3 regions of the Desulfovermiculus halophilus DSM 18834 genome follow, and region 3 is predicted to be linked to each of the others. Evidence: riboswitches for the same ligand, from Rfam matches in the RefSeq annotation. Region 3 holds a riboswitch; each other region holds the start of a gene.
The links. Region 3 has a riboswitch for cobalamin ahead of N902_RS0115305 (sirohydrochlorin cobaltochelatase). Riboswitches for the same ligand answer to the same signal wherever they lie in the genome.
Positions count from the first base shown of each region.

Region 1: another riboswitch for cobalamin. It lies ahead of N902_RS0110525 (SphA family protein); the one in region 3 lies ahead of N902_RS0115305 (sirohydrochlorin cobaltochelatase).
Region 2: another riboswitch for cobalamin. It lies ahead of N902_RS0109945 (sirohydrochlorin cobaltochelatase); the one in region 3 lies ahead of N902_RS0115305 (sirohydrochlorin cobaltochelatase).

Region 1 covers NZ_JIAK01000021.1:7,062-13,915, reverse strand. The annotation lists gene N902_RS0110535 (nitroreductase) at 1-576, opposite strand, end outside; gene N902_RS20010 (hypothetical protein) at 569-769, shown strand; cobalamin riboswitch at 880-1,079, shown strand; gene N902_RS0110525 (SphA family protein) at 1,366-2,304, shown strand; gene N902_RS17440 (amidohydrolase family protein) at 2,765-3,529, opposite strand; gene N902_RS0110515 (MBL fold metallo-hydrolase) at 3,564-4,349, opposite strand; gene N902_RS17435 (5'-nucleotidase, lipoprotein e(P4) family) at 4,798-5,646, shown strand; gene N902_RS0110505 (methylenetetrahydrofolate reductase) at 5,872-6,756, shown strand.
Region 2 covers NZ_JIAK01000019.1:6,124-12,977, forward strand. The annotation lists gene N902_RS0109925 (ABC transporter permease) at 1-492, opposite strand, end outside; gene wtpA (tungstate ABC transporter substrate-binding protein WtpA) at 665-1,636, opposite strand; gene N902_RS0109935 (DMT family transporter) at 2,052-2,915, shown strand; cobalamin riboswitch at 2,981-3,194, shown strand; gene N902_RS0109945 (sirohydrochlorin cobaltochelatase) at 3,404-4,342, shown strand; gene N902_RS0109950 (TonB-dependent receptor plug domain-containing protein) at 4,373-6,355, shown strand; gene N902_RS0109955 (DUF2162 family putative transporter) at 6,497-6,854, shown strand, end outside.
Region 3 covers NZ_KK211185.1:214,335-221,188, forward strand. The annotation lists gene N902_RS18350 (ABC transporter substrate-binding protein) at 138-1,028, opposite strand; gene N902_RS0115295 (ABC transporter ATP-binding protein) at 1,212-2,012, opposite strand; gene N902_RS0115300 (FecCD family ABC transporter permease) at 2,118-3,134, opposite strand; gene N902_RS0115305 (sirohydrochlorin cobaltochelatase) at 3,150-4,043, opposite strand; cobalamin riboswitch at 4,520-4,732, opposite strand; gene N902_RS18975 (cobyrinic acid a,c-diamide synthase CobB) at 4,926-6,635, shown strand; gene N902_RS0115320 (tetratricopeptide repeat protein) at 6,733-6,854, shown strand, end outside.

The DNA of each region.
Region 1 (6,854 bases), on a different contig from region 3:
AAACTCCCAGTCCGGATAGCCCAGGGCGATGGAGATGATGATCCGCTTATCCCGGCTGATGCCGGTGTGCTCCCGCAGCATGTCCGGATACATCACCCCCTGATCCTCGATGCAGGTGCCCAGGCCCAAGTCCACAGCCGCCAGGCAGATATTCTGCATCACCGCCCCGATGTCCAGTAGCGGCCCATCTCCCTGGAGCACGCTGTCCACACAGAGAAGAACAGCCACCGGGGCGTCGAAGAACCGGAACCCCCGTTCAGTCCAGGCCTGGCGCTTGTCCGTATCCTCTCTGGCGATATCCATCAGCCGAAACAGCTCCTTGGCCAGATCCACCTGCCGCTTCCGAAAGATACTGTCCTTGGGCCAGCCCACGGCAGAATGGTCCGGGTTGCTCTGGGCCTGCTCCCGGACCAGACGGACATTCTCTTTCTTGATTCGTTCCAGAACATCCCCGGTGAGGACCACAAACTCCCAGGGCTGTGTATTCATGGCCGAAGGAGCCCGGCAGGCCAGCTCCAGGATCGCGGCCACTTGCTCCCGGGGGACCGGATCGGATGTGAACTTTCTAATGCTCATTCGGGACCGGATTGCTCTGCTCAGCTCCATGTACACCTCCAGGAAAACAGAGACTGGGGACATGCCCTCCCCGGATCAGGACACCGGGGGAGGAATAAACCAGGACCGCACCGGCAAGCCCTGCTTGGTTAAACGATTGGGCTCATTTTCGGCCACGATACGTCTTTTTTGCCTGTCCATCAATGAAGATTGAGCATCCTGAATGAGGCATGGGGAATGCAGAGCCCTCTTCAGCCCTCCACTATGCACATTGACAAAGCAATGCGCATCTTGTATGTGCTTTCCAGCATCTGCTGGTCCACAGAGCGGATGCATTGCTGTGGTGCCCCGGGGGCTTAAAAGACAAGCCGGTGCAAATCCGGCACGGACCCGCCGCTGTAAGTGGGGACGAAAGCCGCATGCATCCACTGTAGCGTAAGCCGCCTTGGTCAAGCGCTATGGGAAGGGGCGGTGAGTAGGACGATCCGCGAGTCAGAAGACCTGCCATAAGCAATACGCGCAAAACTTGGAGGAAAAGGCAAATCCCCAAGCTGATTATTATGTATCAGCTTGGGGATTTTTTTTCGGCTCTTCGACACAGAAAGTGGAATTGCATACATAAGAGTTTGCCGTCTCTTCTGTGTGCCGTAAGCGGCAGGCCCGCACATTTTCTTGGTCCCGCCAAAAGGAGGAAACCCGAAAAATCCACATTCAAGGCCGATGAACCATTGTCTTGACCTACGTTTGGATATCCGCGGAATCATTTATCCGGCTGTCAATGATGGACACCTCAAACCACCAGGAGAGCTTATGAAGATCAAAACCGGCTGCATCATGTTTTTGGCCTGCTGCGCCCTGTATGCCTGCGCATCCCAGGCATGGGCCTACAACCAGAATCCAAACCTCGATATCGGGAGCACCAATATCATGGGGGCGGTCATAGCCCCGCCCGGCCTGCATCTGCTCAACTACATGGCCTATTACACCGCCGACGATCTCAAGGACAGTGAAGGCAACAACCTTCCCGGGGACAATGAGCTCGATGTCATGGTCTACACCCCTCAGCTCATCTACAGTCCTGACCTTGATTTGCCCCGGGATTTGCGGGTGGGCCTCTCGGCCATGCTTCCCCTGCAGGACATCCATATGGATTCGAGCATCGGCCTGCAGGAAAACCGGAATATCCTTGGGGACCTGGCGATTGGCCCCTTTATCGGCAGCGCCATCCCCCTGAGGGAAGGGTTTACTTTGCACTGGTTCTTTGAGCTGGACACCTATCTGCCCATTGGGGACTACGACTCAGACAAGGCCTTGAACCCCTCCGCAAACTACATAACCTTGACCCCATTTCTGTCCCTGACCCTGCAGATGCCCAATGATTTTGCTCTCAGCACGCGCCAGTTCTTTTCCTATAATTTTGAGAACAATGACTTCGTGCATCAAGGTGTTAAAGGCGATCTTCAGGCCGGTCCCCTGTATCATTTTAACTACTCCATAAGTAAGGCCCTGCCTGTGATTGATCCCCAATTCCGGATTGCCCTCGTCGGTTACTACCTGGAGCAGCTATCCAACGATGAGTTCGAGGGCCGGGACATCCCCGGATCCAAGGAAAGGGTCTTTGGGATAGGGCCGGGTATCAGCTGGGTGCACAAGGGCGTATTCCTTGGGCTCAAGTCCCATTTTGAAACCAGCGCTGAAAATCGCCCCCAGGGGATAAAGACCTTTTTCCAGATTCGATTCTCATTTTGACCGACAGCCGGACAAAACAGCTCAAGACCGCAGCTTCCGGCTCAGGCACATAGTGAACAGGACCATCCGCACCGGTTTGCCCGTCTGTTGTGCCAGCGTGTCGTTCTGTGCCCGCACAACAGACGGCAAACTCCAAAAATCCATAGGTTACGGCGAAGAACCTTTTTATGGCTCTTCGACCCAGAAAGTGGAATTGCCTCCATAAGAGTTTGCCGTCTCTTCTGGGTGCCGTGAGCGGCAGGCCCGCACATTTTCTTGGTCCCGCCAAAAGGGGGAAACCCGGCACTCACGTGCATGATGAGCTTTCGTCACACAGAAAGCAGTGACCTGCACGTGAGTAGCCGGGAGGGGGCAGGGATCCCCCTTGGGCGGGGCTTAGAAAATACCGGGCCGAAAGTGGGCACACAGAAGAGATGGCAAACTCCAAAAATCCACAGGCTACGTCGACGAACCTTTTTATTCATCCCTCTACCCGCCCTTGCAGGCGAAGAAAGTTCTTGCCCAGAACAGATTCCTTCACTTCAGGAGCAGCATCCAGGTTCCGGATCTTGCTCAGCTCACTACCCGGAGAGCCGAAAGGAAAGTCAGAGCCGAAGAGCAGCTTGTCAGGACCATACCGCCGGATATACTCCGCAATGGTCTGCTCTGAGGCCAGGGCCGAATCCGCCCACACATTGTCCAGGTCCCATATCCCGGCCCGGGCCAGGGCATGGAATCCGCCGTTTAAAAGGCCCAGATGAGGAATGATTACCGGCACCCCCGCCGCCAGCTCCCGAATGAAGTACAGCGTATTCTCAAGCTCCTCCTCCAGGACCACAGGCAAGCTTCGGTCTCTGATTACCTCCAGGGCCCGGCGGCATCTTGGATCCTGGTAGGCGTACTCCGGCTCATCCGGATGCCGGTGCCATTTGATCCCCCGGTGCCTGGGGGTGAGCTGTTCAACGGCAAAATCATTCCAGATGAAGAAGTAGGGATACACAGTCAGATCCTGCGGATCCAGGGTCAGCAGATAGGCATTGCTGGCCTTTCTTCTGGACCTCCACTCAGGGCTGTCCGCAAAAAAGGGATCGGAGCGGTCGTAGATTTCGTCAACCGGGGAAAAAAGGGCCGCGCCCTGAATGCCGGTGCCGGCAAGCTCCCGGAGGTAGTCCTCAATGGCCTGGGGCGGGCATTGGTCCAGGCATCCGCAGTGGGCATGAGCGTCTATTACGGCTGGGGTCGGCATGTCTTCCTCCCGAATCCGGGCTGCCGTAGAACGGCTACAGCAGGCTTTTTACAAGGTTCTCCCTGCTCCATTCGCCTCTGGAGATGTATTCGACAAACCGTTTTTTGGGAAAGATTGTGCGGGCAATTTGCCTGCTTGGCCACCCCTGTTCATGCAGCTGTCTGGCCTTGTCCTGGATGTGCAGCAAATATTCCAGCTTTTGGACTAAAAGTCTTTTCCCCTCGCGCTGCGGCCCGGCGTGACTGCAAAAAAGGGTGTCAAAATCCAGACCAGCCATGACTTGCAGGGTCTGGATCAACCCGGACATATCTTCTTCATATAAGCTGAGTTCAGGCCTGGAGCGAACAAAGACATCCCCGCTGAACAGCCAGCCACAATTTGGCTCCCAAAACACGACATGATCCTGGGTATGCCCGGGCGCAGGGATGACCTGAAACCGATACCGTCCGGTGCTGATGGACTGGGAAAGGGGATGGGCCGTAAAAGCAGGTCGTTTGCCCCAGAAGAGTCGTCTGTATACAGGCAGCCGGGCCGGCTTGTCAGCCAGATGTTTGAACCGGGAGGGCATATGGACAGGCGCGTGTTTTTCGTTCTGCACACAGGCCGCGAGCCCGGAATGATCTTCGTGGTAGTGGGTCAGGGCCACCTGCTGAATGTGCAGCTTGCGATACAGGGGGATGAGATCCCGGCCCAGGGAGTATGGGCCGGCGTCAATCAACAAACCGTCCAGCCAGTAGGTCCAAACCGGTAGAGAGGTCCCGAACACAGACGCCTTGCTGCTCAGGCAGCCGACATCCTCTTCAAAGCTCAAATGGGTCATAAACGTGCTGCCGGATGATTACGCCGATTTCTGAAGAGATGCGCATCCCCCAGAAGTGAGCGCATTTTCCACACCTCACCCCACCCATCCGCATCCCCGCTCCCCAGCCCGTCCGTTCACCAGTGACCGCAGTCCGAATCCACCGCCTTGATCAGTCCAATGTTCAATATTGGCCCATATCCTGGCCTTTGGCAAGAGTGGCAGCTCCACTCCAGAAGCGGGAATGACTGAAAAGAAAATAGGCTCTTCGACACAGGAAATGAAATTGCATACATAAGAGTTTGCCGTCTTCCCACATCGCGCTTGACCCGAAATGGGTAAGATCTCCATTGACATTCTTCCCTTTGTATGTCCTTCTTGTTGGTAAAGTGGGGTTGTGTAAAGCATTAAGCCTGTCTGTTCGTTGTGTTCTGCCGCCCTTGCCTCTGCCTTTTCAAGCAGCAGTCATATGGGCAACCTCAATTCTCTCATCACAATTTTCACCGGAGGTCATATTATGCGTAAAAGATTGCATCTCAGCCCTTTCGGCGCAATCGCTATTCTCAGCGCTCTCTTGCTGGCCACAGCCGGATTCACCCCTGCGGCGAAGGCCCAGTCCGACAGTCAGGACAAGGTGTGCAAGCAGTACGAGTTTGCAATGGGGCTGCGGTATCAGCAGAAATCCGCTGAAATCGACGCCCTGCAGCATCAGGCATTCAATCTCGCGCGCATGAAGCTAGACAGCAAGATCGCCGCCCATGACGGCGATGAGAAGCTCGCGATCGTTACCGACGTGGACGAAACACTCATCGACAACAGCCCGCTTCTGGTCCGCGATATGCGCAACTGCCATACCTTTACGACCTGGGACACCTGGGGGCATTGGGAGCGCGAAGGGGTGCCCACGCTCAATCCGGGAGCCAAAGCGTTCCTGGACCACGTGGACCGCAAGGGTGTGGCCATCTTCTATGTCTCGAACCGCTTCGGAGCGAACAAGCCGGATACGATCCGGACCCTCCAAGACCTGGGACTGCCGCAGGTATCCAAGGACAGCGTGATGCTTTGGAGCGAGGGGAATCCGAAGACGAAGCGGCGGGCCAAGGTTCGCGAAAACCATAAGATCGTGCTGCTGCTCGGGGACACGCTGGCCGATTTCTCGGGTATGTTCGAAGGGTCTCTGCAGGAACAGTGCACGGCGGTGCAAGAGAATGCGGCCAAATTCGGGACTGACTGGATCGTCTTCCCGAACGCCACTTACGGAGACTGGACCGAAGCCGAGCTGGAAGGATGGGACGCCCCGATGAAGATCGCTGAGTAGGAACTGAAAACGTCCCGACGCTGTGCAGCGGTGCGCAGCACAAAGGCCCGGACATGCATCGCATGCCCGGGCCTTTGACGGAAACGGCATGGGCGCATATCTTTCCTTGCAGGGTTAATCCATACTTCAAAAGGAAGCAATTTGCCATTTATGCTCCTTTGTGTTTCGTCTGGTCCAGGGCTTTTTGCCAAAATGTAGCAGGACGCAACCACTAAAGGAGCTATCATGCGAATTCCCCAAATCCTGGCCAACCGAAACGGGAAACCTACCCTGTCCTTTGAGTTCTTTCGCCCCAAAACCGAGAAGGCGGCCCAGAACTTTGAGGCCACCATGGACACCCTGGGCGAATCCAATCCGGATTATGTAACCGTAACCTTTGGGGCCGGCGGCTCCTCCCGCGAGGGGTCCTTCGAGCTGGTGGACAAGCTGAAGAACAAACGCGGATATGAGGTCGTGGCCTATATCGCCGGAGTGGGCCTGGGTCCGCAGGATCTGACCTCGATTCTGGACAGGTACATGGACCTGGGGGTGGAAAACATCTTTGCCATCCGCGGGGACGAACCCAAGGGGGACGCGGCCTTTCAGCCCGATCCCCAAGCCCTGCCCCATGCCTCGGACTTGATTTCCTTTATCAAGGATCGGTATGACGTATCAGTGGGGGCCGCCGGGTACCCTGAGGGTCATCTGGAGGCCGAGAGCCTGGACACGGACATCGACTACGTCAAGCTGAAGCAGGATTGCGGGGCACAATACATTGTGGCCCAGTTCTTTTACACCAATCAGGACTTTTACAACTTTGTCCAGCGCTGCCGGGACAAGGGGGTGAGTGTTCCCATCCTGCCCGGGATCATGCCCATCTACAGCCACGGGATGATCAAAGCCCTGTCCCAGGTCTGCGGAGCAGCCATCCCCCAGGAAATGCAGCAGGCATTGTCCGAGATCCCTGAAGAGGACAAGGAGGCGGTGGTTGAATACGGCATCGACTATGCCACCAGACAGTGCGAAGACCTCCTGAAAAACAAAGTGACCGGACTGCATTTCTATACCATGAACCGGGCCAAATCCGTGGACGCTGTGGTCAAGAATCTGCGGCGTCAGGGACTTTTGTAAACCGCAGCTAAACAGCCGCTCATGGACTGCAGGCTGACCCAGGGGAGCACAATGCCCCTTGCATTTGCTCCCCTGGGTGCCATTGGCCAACGTACCGG
Region 2 (6,854 bases), on a different contig from region 3:
TTCCAGCCGGGCGGGAATGGCCTCGAAACCGCTCTTGACCGTGTTCACGTAAAAGGGCAGACCGACAAAGGTGAGCACGGTCACGATGCCGGTATATGAGCCCATGATCTGGATTCCAAGATCGCTGAGGAAGCGGCCGAAGGGATGATATCTGCCGGCCAGACTCAGGATGGCGATCCCGATAACCGGATGGGGGATCATGATCGGCAGATCTACGAGGCCTTCCACCAGCCGTCGGCCGGGAAACTGCCGTCTGGCCAGCAGATAGCTCAAAGGGGTGCCCAGGAGCAGACAGAGCACAGCAGCCGTAAGGGATGTTCCCAGGCTGCGGCCAATGGCTTGCAGGACCTGGGGATCCTTGATCGTGTGCAGCAAGTCGCCAAGCCCCGAAGAAGTAAGCAGCTGTCCTAGTGGGGCTGTGATGAGCAAGAGAAAGGGTAGGCTCAAGAAAAATAGCAGTGGCAAGAACCATTCGCGGGTGACAAAACGCATAGATCATGACCTAATATATCAATCATACACAGGATACCGGAATGTTCAGGATGTGATGAATACGCTGAAGCAGGGCTTGTTTTTGTACTCATCTTCCAAACTGGTCAAGGCGGCAAGCTCATGAAATCTGCCTTAAGGGGAGTGCAGCAAGACGTGCTGCACTCCCCTTATCTTATTCTTTGACCACAACCAGCTCCTTGATTTCCTTCGGCAGTTTCTCCAGCATCTCCTTGTCTGGAATCCGGGCGGGGATAAACGGCGGCTGACCCATGGCTTTTAAGATGCGCAGACCGCCCTGCTTATCGAGCATGTACTGCAGGAAGGCTTTCGCCGCCTCCGGATTTTCGGCGTCATCGGTCATGGTCACACCGTAGGTGATGGACTTGCCGCTTTTGGTGATGGTTGTTCCCGGCTCCTTGCCTGAAACTTCAACTTCAGCTTGTTTGTAGAAGTTGTCGTACCTGTAGTTGCCCAGGTTGATGTGCTCATCCAGGGTCATGTACTTTAGATCGTGCTGCACGGCCACGGAGCGATACTCCCAGGCATAATCCATGTGTCCAGACTTGAGTAGGTTGACCAGCTCAACCGACTTGGGCCGGATATTCTTCTTGGGCCGATTGGCCACAAGGTCATCATATAATCCGTCAATGCCGTAGAACTTTTCGGCCAGCTGCAGGACCATCAGGGACCTATAGCCGCAGGGATCCAGATCGGGATCGGAATGCCCCCATTCGACATCCTCTCGCTGCAGGATCTTGTACCAGTTTTCTGAAGTTATTTCGTTTGCATGTCTGCTTTTGTCTGTGTATGCCAAGACCAGCTCGTTGCTGGCAAAACGGATGTTCCACGTTGCATGATCCGGGATCAGGTTGTTGTCGATAACCTTGAAGTCGGCCGAGGCCATAATATCCGCAGGCTTGCCCACCTCTGAAATCAGACGGGCCATTTTGGTGCTCCCGCCGACTTCTCTTTGCACATCGATGTTCGGATGCTTTGCCTCAAACTCCTTTTCCATCTTTTCCATGGGCACTGCAAGGCTGCCAGCATGGAAGATAACCAACTTGTCCTTGGCTATGGCTTGTCCGGCTCCCAAAAAGAGTAGAGAGACAAGTACGAGCACGATTGACATGAATTTGGAATGCATGGCAATGCCTCCTTACCTTTGTATGTACCGAAAACAGAAACTCACGCAATGTAAAGCGATGAACCAGAAAATCATGTATTGGAATCCTGAGCATGACAACGGATATTTGGGTAATCATGAGGTGATATCATTCTGTCCATAACGCGGGAAAAGCAGGATATTGATTATTTTTTGATATGTCAAACCGTACATATTGCCCCCATGTCCGGGAAGGCGCAGGCATGCTAGCCCTAACGAAGCATACAAATTGATTTGACCTTGGAGGGTGATTTGTATAGTCGTACATCTCGTATGCTTGCCTGATTTCCGGAGGACTTGGCAGTCTGAACTCCGTTTCGAGAAATCATCAATGACCAGGAATACCCAAAGGCTGGCCTATGGCTATAAACTTCAAACAGGGGTGCGGCATTGTTTTATGAATCATTTTGTTCACCTCAAAGGCTACATGTTTATTGCTCTGGCTGCCGTGCTTTGGGGACTCCTGGGGCCGATCTCAAGGCTGGCCCTGGCTGAAGGAGTCACCCCTTTGGAGATTGCCTTTTGGCGCGGTGTCTTGGCCTGGGTTCTATTCGGAGGACAGGCTGTCTGGGCCGGACAGACCCGCCTCAATCTGCGGGATATGCCCGCCCTTTTTCTCTTTGCCTTGACTGGTGTGACCCTGTTCTATGGGTCGTTTCAGCTCTCGGTGCAGAGCGGAGGCGCGGCTCTGGCTGCAGTCCTTTTGTATACCGCTCCGGCCTGGGTAGCGATAATGGCCCGGGTTTTTTACATGGAGCCTTTGACCTACGTAAAGCTGGCAGCCGTGGCCTTGACCATTGTCGGTGTGGCCTGCATTTCCCTAGGCAACAAAGGCATGGACGGCAATGTGAGTATTTCGGCCGTCCTTTTCGGCCTGACCGCCGGATTTTGTTACTCTATGTATTATGTCCTGGGCAAGCCGTTTTCCAAAGGATACACTGCTCCGAACCTGTTTCTTTTTCTCCTTCCTGTGGGCTCTCTGCTCTTGTTGCCCTTTGTCTCCTTTGTGCACAAAACGCCCACTGCTTGGGCTGCACTTGCGGCGATTGCCTTTGTGTGTACCTATTGCGCCTATCATTCCTATTACGCCGGGCTCAAGCTCCTACAGGCCGCCCGGGCATCCATTGTGGCCACTCTGGAGCCTGTGGCTGCAGCAGTGGTCGCTTACTTCTGGTGGGGAGAGACATTTTCTTTTTTGGGCTGGCTCGGTGCTGCGTCCATACTTATCGGGGTTGTGCTTACCATCCAGGAAAGGGCCTAAACGGAAGCTTTTGCCCTGGAGCAATCTTTCCCGGTTGACATAAGGAAGTTTTTGAGCTTAGGTTCCTCAAAACACAACGCTTGGGTGTTTTCCATCCAGCGCACCAGCTGCAAAGGATGGAGGACTGTAAAAGGGAACCCTGTGAAAGTCAGGGACGGGCCCGCCGCTGTAACCGGGGACGAAGGCCGCAACAAGCCACTTTCAGGACAATCCTGGGGGGAAGGCGCGGCTGGAGGATGATCCGGGAGTCAGAAGACCTGCCCAAGTGCTGAAAGAGGTGACGGCTTTCGTGGTCAAAGCCGGCCTGAAGTCGTATCCGAGGATAAAAACGGGAAATCCCCGGATCGAACAAATGTTCGATCCGGGGATTTTTTTTATATTCCATATCCACTCCAACCTGTAGCCGGGAGCAGGGTCGGAGCTCCCTGCGACTCTGCTCCTGCAATTTTCATCCAGGGAACACAAAAAAATAAGAGAAGGAGGACTGTATGCGCAAGGGAAACATTGTCTTGAACACATTGATGCTGGCTTTTTTTCTGGGCCTGATCGTGTCCGGTGGTTCGGTCTCGGCCCATGGGCCCGGTGATAGGCTCGGGCACAGCCATGGACACGGGCACCATGGGCATAAGGAAGACAAAAAAGATAAGGCGGGCATATTGCTGGTGGCCTTTGGTTCCAGCTATCCACAGGCCCAGGCCGCCTTTGACAGCATTGAAGACCAGGTCGAAGAGACCTTTCCGAAGATACCGGTCCGCTGGGCATATACCTCCAAAATGGTCCGCAAAAAGCTGGGCAAAAAGGGAAAAGACCTGGACTCTCCGATCCAGGCCCTGGCCGACATGCTGGATGAGGGCTTTACCCATGTGGCCGTGCAGTCCCTGCATACCATTGCCGGAGCGGAGTTCCACGAGCTGCAGTCTGTGGTTAATGCATTCGAAGCCATGGACAGGTTTGAACGGATCATGCTCGGATATCCGCTCTTATCGACACCTCACAGCCTTGAACATGTGCGCCGGGCCTTGCTGAACAATATCCCTAAAGAGCGGAGCAAAGATGAGGCGGTCATCTTCATGGGCCACGGCACCTATCATCCCAGCAACGCATTTTATCAGGCCATGGCCTATGAGCTGCAGCAAAAAGATTCCAATGTCTATATGGGCACAATCGGGGGATCGTTGTCTTTGGATACAATCCTTCCTGAGCTCAAAGAAAAGGGTATTGAAAAGGCTTATCTTCTGCCCTTTATGGCTGTGGCCGGAGACCATGTCCGAAATGATATGGCCGGGGACGGGAAGAACTCCTGGAAGTCAGTCCTGGAAGAATCCGGGATTGAATGTGAGCCGGTCCTCAAGGGTACCGCAGAGTATGACAATCTCGCAGGTATTTGGGTCATGCATCTCAAGGACGTGATGGAGCATTACAAGTAAATGTTTCACATGGAAATATTGGAGGAAGGGATGAGTTACAAGCTGTATGTGGCCTTGGGTATCTGTGGTTTTTTGCTTCTGACATCCATGCCAGCCGGAGCTTCCGAAGACGAAGACACCATGTCCATGGAAGAGATGGTGGTGACTGCCGGTCGCCTGCCGGAGCCCAAGCGGGAAGTGACATCAAATATTACAGTCGTGGATGAAGAGGAGATCAAGCAGTCCTCGGCACGAGACCTGGGGGAGCTGCTGCTGGAAAAAAATATCGGTCATTTTCAGCACTATCCTGGGGCATTGACGTCAATCGGCATCCGAGGCTTTCGAACTGAAACTCATGGCAATGACTTGGAAGGTCACGTCCTCATTCTGCTCAACGGCCGCCGGGCAGGGACCGGAAATGCGGCCAAGGTCATGACTGAAAATATTGAGCGTGTGGAAATTATCCGCGGTCCGGCCTCGGTTCAGTACGGCTCAGCGGCTATCGGTGGGGTAATCAATGTGATTACCAAGCAGGGTAAAGGCGAGATTTCTGGTCATGTTCGGGGGGAACTGGGAAGTTATGGTTACGAAGAGGAAGCCGCCGGGATATCTGGAGAAATAGGTAAATTCGACTTTTCCGGGGCCATACGTCGGAGCACGCAGGATGACTATGATACAGCGGATGGCGAGGAGTATGAGAATACTGGGTACGACGAAAAATTGAGCGGAAGCCTCAATCTTGGATATGAATTTTTGCCCAACAACCGGATCGGGGTCATCTACACCGGATTTGATGCTGATGAACTCGGCAACCCAAGCTATCTGAGCCAGAATGATCTTGATGACTATAACGATAAGTCCAACGAATCGGTAGACTTTATCTATGACGGAGAGACGAGGGATGGCTTATTTCAATGGAGAGCCAGGTATTTTGTTGGAGAAGACGAAAACACCTGGTACGACCCGATTGGAAGCGATCCCAATGGATTTGATACAGGCGGATCTTCTACAACAGAAACAGATCAGCAAGGCGCTCAGGCCCAGGTAACCTGGAGCCCTGGACAGTATAGGCTGACAGCCGGTCTGGACTGGGTGAACTACGAGATCGACTCGGACAACGATCCGATGAAAACTGAGTACGACAATCCCTCCTATTTTCTTCTGGGCAAGGTCAAATTTTTGGACGAACGGCTTATTTTTTCCGGAGGTGCCCGTTACGACGATTACGAAGTCGAGGTCAAAGAAGGGCAAGGTGGCTCACAAGATGACGAAAACATTGCGCCCAGAGTGGGTGTGGCCTATTTTCTCTTAGATAATGTCAAGCTGCGAGCTAACTATGGTGAAGGATTCAAAATGCCCAGCGCCAAACAGTTGGCAGGAGATTTCAGCTCCGGTTGGTCGCAGTACAAGGGAAACCCCAATTTGGATCCGGAAACAAGCGAAACCTATGAAGCAGGGCTTGATGTGTACTTTGGGGCCTTGGACGCATCGGTAACGTATTTTACCACCGACTTTGAGGATAAGATTCAGCAGGTGGCTGGACCAGGCGGAGTGCAGACCTGGGAGAATATCGGCGAAGCATCGGTTTCTGGTTTTGAAGGTGAGTTTTCTTATGATCTGGCCACATTATGGAATTGGGATTGGCGCATAACGCCTTATGTGAACGTTACGTATCTGACCGAGTACGAAGATGAGGAGACCGGAGAGGATCTGCTCTATATCTCGGATGTGAACCTTTCTTATGGCTTGTCAGTCTCGGACATGAATGGATTTATGGCCAGACTGAACTTTGCCTACACAGGTGATCAAGATGTCCAGGACTGGGAGAGTAGCTGGTCAGGGCCAGTAGTGGAAAAAGGTGGATTTACCGTTGCCAATTTGACTGTCCAAAAAAGAATCCTTGATTTCAATTCCTACGGTGATCTCTCTTTGCGCGGCGAGGTGCGTAATTTGTTCGACAAGGACTATTCGTATGTCAAGGGCTATCCTATGCCCGGGCGAAGCTTTGTCCTGGGTATGGAGTACTCCTTCTAAGCTTGAAGCGTTGCGCAGAAATTCTGCTGTTTGTTGCTGAAGGATTCGGATGACCTGTGAAATACATATGTTCTGACGGATCCCTCAGTGCACATGCCAGACATTTTGACATGTCCTTTCCCTTATTTTGCGTGATTGCATATGGAATTCAAAGCCCTGATCCTCGGACTTGCCTTCTCTTTGAGCATTTTTGCGGTCAAAAACGGCTTGGGCCTGCATTACCTGCTGCAGGCCCGGCTGGGATCCACTTGGGAAAAGGTCATTGCCCTGTGCATCTATGCCGCACTGTATGCCGGGATCTTCTTGTCCTCCTGGTGGATCCTTCAGCAGCTGGTCCTTCTCAACCATTTTCAGACCCTGCAGCATGTGCTCCGCTCCGGAATGCTTGCGCATGTTTTTCTAGCCGCACTGCTTATTATATGGGGGCTTTTGCTGCTCGTTCAAGATAGAGGCGGAAAGGCTGCTGCCTGGGGATGGGCGCTTCTGGTTTTGCCCTGTC
Region 3 (6,854 bases):
CGCTTGCGCTAACGAATCATACAAACGATTTCGATACCGATACCGATACCGACTGGGAGTGGTTACCCAATCGGATCCTGATAACTATTAACCAATAACTCATAACAGTTTTTCATACCGATAACTGATATCACGTTTTACCGGGCTGCGAGCCCGTATTGTTTGCGCACAAGGGCGCGTACCTCGTCCACTTCATCGGTGGTATAGACATCCGGGTAGAGCAGATGCCCAATCCGGGCTATGCCCAGCAAGAGGCGAAAAGTTGGCCTGGAGACCAAAGCTTCATCAATGATAAAGACATCCCGGGCGCGCACCGCTTTTATGGCCTGAAACCCCGGCTCCCGGTAAATCATCTTTTTCGTGGGCTGATTCATGGGCCCCTTCTGGGCTAGATAGACGTCTATCTTATCTCCCTGAGCCAGGATTCTTTCCTTGCCATAGGCGGCGATGTTTGTCCCCCGCAGACCCTTGGCATCGGCGGCCGCATTGATGCCCCCGGCCGATTCCAGGGCGAACACAGCTGTGGAATCCGGGGCAAAGGTCTTCATTTTGGAGTGAATGGCCTCAAAGTAGACTAGTTTGGGGTGTTCAATTTTTTCATTAAGCTGTTCGAACCGATCCAGGGTGCGGATGAATGTGTCGATCATTTCCCCGGCAGCCTGCTGTCTGCCGGTCAGGACGCCCAGCTTCTTCCAATAGCCGGTAATTTCTTGCACCGTGTTCGGCTGCAGGGAAACCACCTGCACGCCAAGACGCTCCAGACCTTCCACCAGCCGGGGATATCCCCGGTCCAGCATGGGCCGGATGAGGACACAGTCCGGTCTTGGGGCCAAAAAGCGCTCCAGGTCCTGATGGGCGGCGAAAGCAGACTTGTCCAGGGCCTGGGGAGGAAAGACCTCATGTCGGCTGACCCCGACAATCTCATCCTCCAGGCCCAGGGCGAAGAGATTTTCCGTGTGCGCTCCGTACAGGGAAATGATGCGCTGCATAGGTTCCCGGACCTGAACATGCCGGCCTGCCTGATCCATAATAGCCTGTTTTTCATTATAACTGGCTGATTCAACCGCCCTGGATGCAGAAAAAGGAAACAGGCTCAGGCAGCAAAGGGCACAAGCAAAAAGCGTTTGCGGGGTCCCGTTCAGCAGGCATGAGATGTTATTGAGGCAAAGGCCGTTGAGTCTCAGCTTGACCATATATCATCATCCTCAGTTTCATCCGGCCCAGGGATCGTCGGCCCGGAAAACCACGTGGCGGCAACCGGTCGAATCATCTCTGCGGACTTCGGCGTGGACTTCAAAGACCTGGGCCAGAGTGTCCGAGGTCAGAGTATCCTCGGTCCGGCCCCAGGTGTGCAGCCTGCCTTGGCGGAGAAAAATGAGGCGATGGCAAAAGGCTGCGGCCAGATTCAGGTCTTGAAACACAGCCACCACGCTCAATCCACTGCTGTGAACCAGGTCCCGGGTCAGGCCCATGAGATGCAGGCCGTACTTGATGTCCAGGTTTGAGGTGGCTTCGTCCAGGAGGAGAACCGGTGTGTCCTGGGCCAAAGCCCGGGCAAAGATGACCCGCTGCTTTTCCCCGCCGCTCAAGGCGGTGACCGGCCTGGACCGTAGGTGACGGATTTTGGCCTGGTCCATGACTCGGTCCACCAGATCGAGGTCTTGGGCGGACAGAGCCTGAAACCTGGACAGGTGCGGGTAGCGGCCCATGGCCACCACCTCCTGCACAGTAAAGGGAAAATTGATCTGATCGCTCTGGGGCACCAGGGCTATATGCCGAGCCAGTTCCCTTTGGGAAGAATGCCGGATGTCTTGGCCCTGAAATGTGATTCTTCCCTGGGTCGGCCGCTTATGCCCGAACAGGAGATCAAGGAGCGTGGTCTTGCCGCTTCCATTGGGGCCCAACAGGCCGTAGAAGCAGCCGGAATGCAGGCTCAGGGTGATATCCTCGAGCACCGGCTGCTGGGCATAGGCAAAGCCGACCCTGTCCAGCTGAAAGAGGGCCGTATGCATTGCCTCAGATACACGAAGAGCTTTTCCGCATGCCTCTGCAAAGATATGACCTGAGGAGCCCATTGCTGCTGTTTGTAGTTCGTCAGCCATAAAGATTTGTGCTCATCATTCTACCCGCATTCTCCGGCTGCGAAAGATGACGAAAAAAAACGGCCCGCCCAGCAGGGCGGTAAGCACCCCGATGGGCACCTCCTGGGGCAGAAGAGAGCGGGTGATGGTGTCCGCAGTCAGAAGGAGCAGGGCTCCGGCCAGGACAGAAGCCGGCAAAAGCAGACGATGGTCCGGACCGGTGAGAAGGCGCATCATATGCGGGACCACCAGACCGACAAAACCGATAATTCCGGAAACCGAAACGCAGACGGCGGCCAAAAAGGATCCGGCCAGAAGAAGAAACAGCCTGGTTCTGGAGGAATCCACTCCCATGGACCTGGCCACCCGTCCCCCCAGGCAGAGAAGATTCAGGTCCCTGGCTGCACACATAAATACGATCAGGGTCAGGCCCAAAAAGGCGCAGACCAGCCAGAGCTCGGACCAGGTGCTGGAGGCAAAGCTGCCCAGGAGCCAGAAGATGATCACCGCCACGTCTTCCTGGGCCAGATACTTGAGAAAGCTCATCCCAGCGGACAGGATGGAGGTGACAATGACCCCGGAGAGGATGAGATTGGTGGAGGAAAAGCCCCCGGCGGTTTGGGAAAGCACAAGGACCAGAACCATGGTCAGCCCGGCCCCGGCAAAGGCCATCAGGGGCAGGGACCAAAAGCCCAAAAAATCGATGCCAAAGAGCAGGACCAGGGAGGCGCCGAAGGCCGCTCCAGCTGATACGCCCAGGGTGTACGGCTCGGCCAGGGGATTGAGCAGGATTCCCTGGAAAACGGCCCCGGAAGAGGCCAGGCCGGCCCCCACCGCGGCAGCAGTCAGGATCCGGGGCAGCCGGACGTCCCAGATGATTACGGCCTGGACGTCCGGCTGTCCGGACCGGGAAGAGGCTGCATCCCAGGGGGGCGAGGCCAGAATCCCCAGCACGTCCTGGATCGGTATGTCCATGGAGCCCAGACAGGCTGAGGCCAGGACCAGGGCCATGAGCCCCAGCAAGAGAAGGGCCAGGGTAAACGCTTGTTTCATGGCAGCTGGTTCTGTTTAGAGGTGTGAAAAGACATCCTGGAGATGATCAAGCCATATATCAGCGATAGTATTGTATTCAGCCGTTCCCTTGAGCACGGCTTCGGTCCTGATCCCTTTATCAGCCAGGATGGATTTCCAGGAATCGGCACCGGGTCCAGCCATGTCATTGCGCACATGATCGCCGGCCACAGACATAAAGGGCATGAGATAGGCCGTATCTGTGCCCTTGTCCTCAATCCGGTCCAGAATATCCTCCAGGGAAGGCGAGCCTTCCACTGTGCCCACATACACATTGGGGTCTTCTTGCTGAAACGAATGGGCCATAGCCTGGTAAAAGGCATTGCTGGGATGGTGGGTCCCGTGTCCCATGAAGATCACGGCCTCACCAGCCTTCCTTTCCTCCGGGATAGTGTTCAGCATGGCATCCCTGACGGCGACAAGATCCTGCGGGGCGGACAGGAGGGGATATCCGAGCAGGATTTTTTCAAAGCCGCAGGACATGGACTCGAAACCGGTAACGATGGACCTTAGGTCGTGAAACTCGGCTCCGGGGATGGTATGCAGGGATTGAACGGCCACATGCGTAAAGCCCTCATCCATCATCTTGGCCAGGGCCATTGCTGTCGAGTCGTAGTGTTTTCCTTTTTCGTTCAGCTTGTGCCGGATGATCCTGGACGTGTAGGCCCAGCGGACAGGGACCTGAGGAAAGGCCTTTTTGACTCTGGCCTCGATATTTTCAAAGGAAGCTTGGGCCTGGGGATAACTGGAGCCAAAGGCGACGAGCAGGATACCTCTTTTGTCTGGTTTTTTGTGTCCATGCGCATGGCCATGGGCCCATGCTCCGGGAGACAGAAACAAGCACAGGGATACCAGAATCACTAGCTGAAAAACCGTTTTTGTTTTTGGCATACGAACCTCCTTCATAGGTAAGTCTTACTTCGGCTCTTCGACACAGAAAGTGGAATTGCATCTATAAAGAGTTTGCCGTCTCTTCTGTGTGCCGTGAGCGGCAGGCCCGCACATTTTCTTGGTCCCGCCACCCGGCACTCACGTGTATGATACGCTCACTCAAACAGAAAGTAGTGAACTGCACGTGAGTAGCCGGGAGGGGGCAGGGCTCCCCCTTTGGCGGGGCTTAGAAAATACCGGGCCGAAAGTGGGCACACAGAAGAGACGGCAAACTCCAAAAATCCACAGGCTACGTCGAAGAACCCTTCCTTCTTAGCTGGAACAGGACACCGAGAGATATCTCTGTTCCCAGTTTCAGGGTGAAGCCGATGGGGAAAAGGCAAAAAAAATCCCTGGATCGAATCACTTCGATCCAGGGATTTCCCTTTTTATCCACCGGAAACGACTTGGAACGGATTCCAGCCACGGGAATCGACGTTCTGACATTCGCTTAGGCAGGTTTTCTGACTCCCGGATCATCCTCCAGCCGCGCCTTCCCCTCAGAATAGTTCTGAAAGTGGCTTCATGCGGCGTTCGTCCCCGGATACAGCGGCGGGCCCGTCCCTGACTTGCACAGGGTTCCCTTTTCAGCCTGTTGCCTGAATCTTCTAGCATAGAAATATTCAGGCAGTAAGCACCCAAGCTATTTTTTGGTGTATACCTTAAGCTGAATTGTCTGTCAACGCACCTCTCCAGGGATTATATGGTCTTGCATTACTCATCTCCATGTCCCGCGTATTTCGGGTGACAACGGTCAAATCATAGGTTAGGCAGTGGCGGCAATGCGTCCGTCCATTACCGGTACGGATTTTACAAATTCAGAGATGACAGATTGGATGCCTCATGAAAATACCAGCTTTCATTGTTGCAGGGACCCACAGCGGATGCGGGAAGACCACAGTCACCTTAGGCCTGATGGCCGCACTGCGGGCGCGCGGCTATCGGGTCCAGCCGTTTAAGATCGGTCCGGACTTCATCGATCCCGGGCACCATGCCCGGATCACCGGCCGGGCCTCGCATAATCTTGACGGCTGGATCCTGGATCAAAGGACCAACCAGGAGATATTCGTCCGAATGCAGGAAGACGCGGATGTCCTGGTCGGAGAGGGGGTCATGGGCCTATTTGACGGTTTTTCTGCAACCGATGACGTGGGGTCCACGGCCCAGATGGCCAAATGGCTTGGCCTGCCGGTACTGCTGGTTGTGGACGCCCGGTCCATGGCCCGTTCGGTGGCCGCTCTGGTCCAGGGATATACTGGTTTTGACCCGGTTCTCTCCTTTGCCGGAGTGCTGTGCAACCGGGTGGGCAGTCCGGGACATGCCCGGATTCTGCAAGAAGCTCTGGTGGCCGCCGGATCCCCGTCCTGCCTGGGCTGTCTGCCCCGTCAGGAGGATTTGGCTATGCCCTCCAGGCACCTGGGGCTGTACACGGCCGATGATATGGCAGATGACGGGGACGTTCTCCCTGCTCTTATTCAATGGATTGAAGATCATGTGCATGTGGACAGTCTTTTGAACATGACCGGAGGCCGGAGATTAGAGGACAGAGGACAGAAGACAGAGGTCAGAAGACAGAGGTCAGACGTCAGAAGTCGGATGTCGGATGTCAGAGGTCAGAATTCAGAGATCAGAGGACAGAGATCAGAGGTCAGAGATCAGAAGTCGGATGTCGGAGGTCAGAAGTCAGAGGACAGAGGACATAAGACAGAGGTCAGAGGTCGGAGGACAGAAGACAGAGGTCAGAAGACAGAGGGCCGAGGTCAGAAGTCAGAGGTCAGAAGTCAGAGATCAGAGATCAGAAGACAGAGGTCAGAGGCTGGAGATGAGAAAACGGAGGTCAGAAGTCGAAGGGCGGGGAGTGGAGGAGGAAAGTCGGAGGACAGTTGGCAGGGAGCGAAAACAGATTTTCATCCCAAGGTGCGGATTGGTCTGGCCCGGGACCGGGCCTTTTGCTTCTATTATCCGGAGAACCTGCGGCTCTTGGAACAGGCCGGAGCCGAGCTGGTCCCTTTTTCTCCTCTCAGCGATGCACATCTTCCGGACAATGTACAGGGCATATATCTTGGCGGGGGATATCCGGAGCTGTATGCCGACAAGCTGGCAGCAAACAGGAGCATGCGGGAGGAGCTCAAACGCTTTACAGCCCGAGGCGGGGCGGTATATGCGGAATGCGGCGGATTCATGTACTGCATGCAGAGCCTGGAGGATGTGCAGGGACACACGCATCCCATGCTTGGTCTGTTCCCCTTCCGGGCCCGGATGAATGCTCGCCTGCGGGCCCTGGGCTACCGGGAAGTACAGCTGCGCCGGGACTCCTTGCTCGGTCCGGCCGGCACCATACTCCGGGGGCATGAGTTCCACTATTCGTCCATACTCGAAGCGCAGGCCGAGGTCGAGCGGGTGTATTGCCTGCGGGGGCGAAAAGGAGGCGCCGAGACCCTGGAAGGCTATGCAGCGGGCAACGTTCTGGCCTCGTACGTCCACCTGCACTTTGCCTCCTGTCCCCGGGCAGCACAGAGTCTGGTCCGCTGCTGCCGGGCAAGCCCGGGATAGTGATCCTGTTCTGGGTCGGATTTTGACAAGATAGTCAAACAGGAGTACCTAAGTCTTGAAATGCATACGGGATGAAAAAACGTGTTACGAGGACGGCATGATTTTTTTGCGCCTCACATACTGGCTGCTTGCCCTGATTGGTATCAGTGTTTTGTGTACTGGTTTGGATGCAGCCCCGGCATATGCTGCGGAGTTCGACTCCCCCCGCGAGCACCGCTT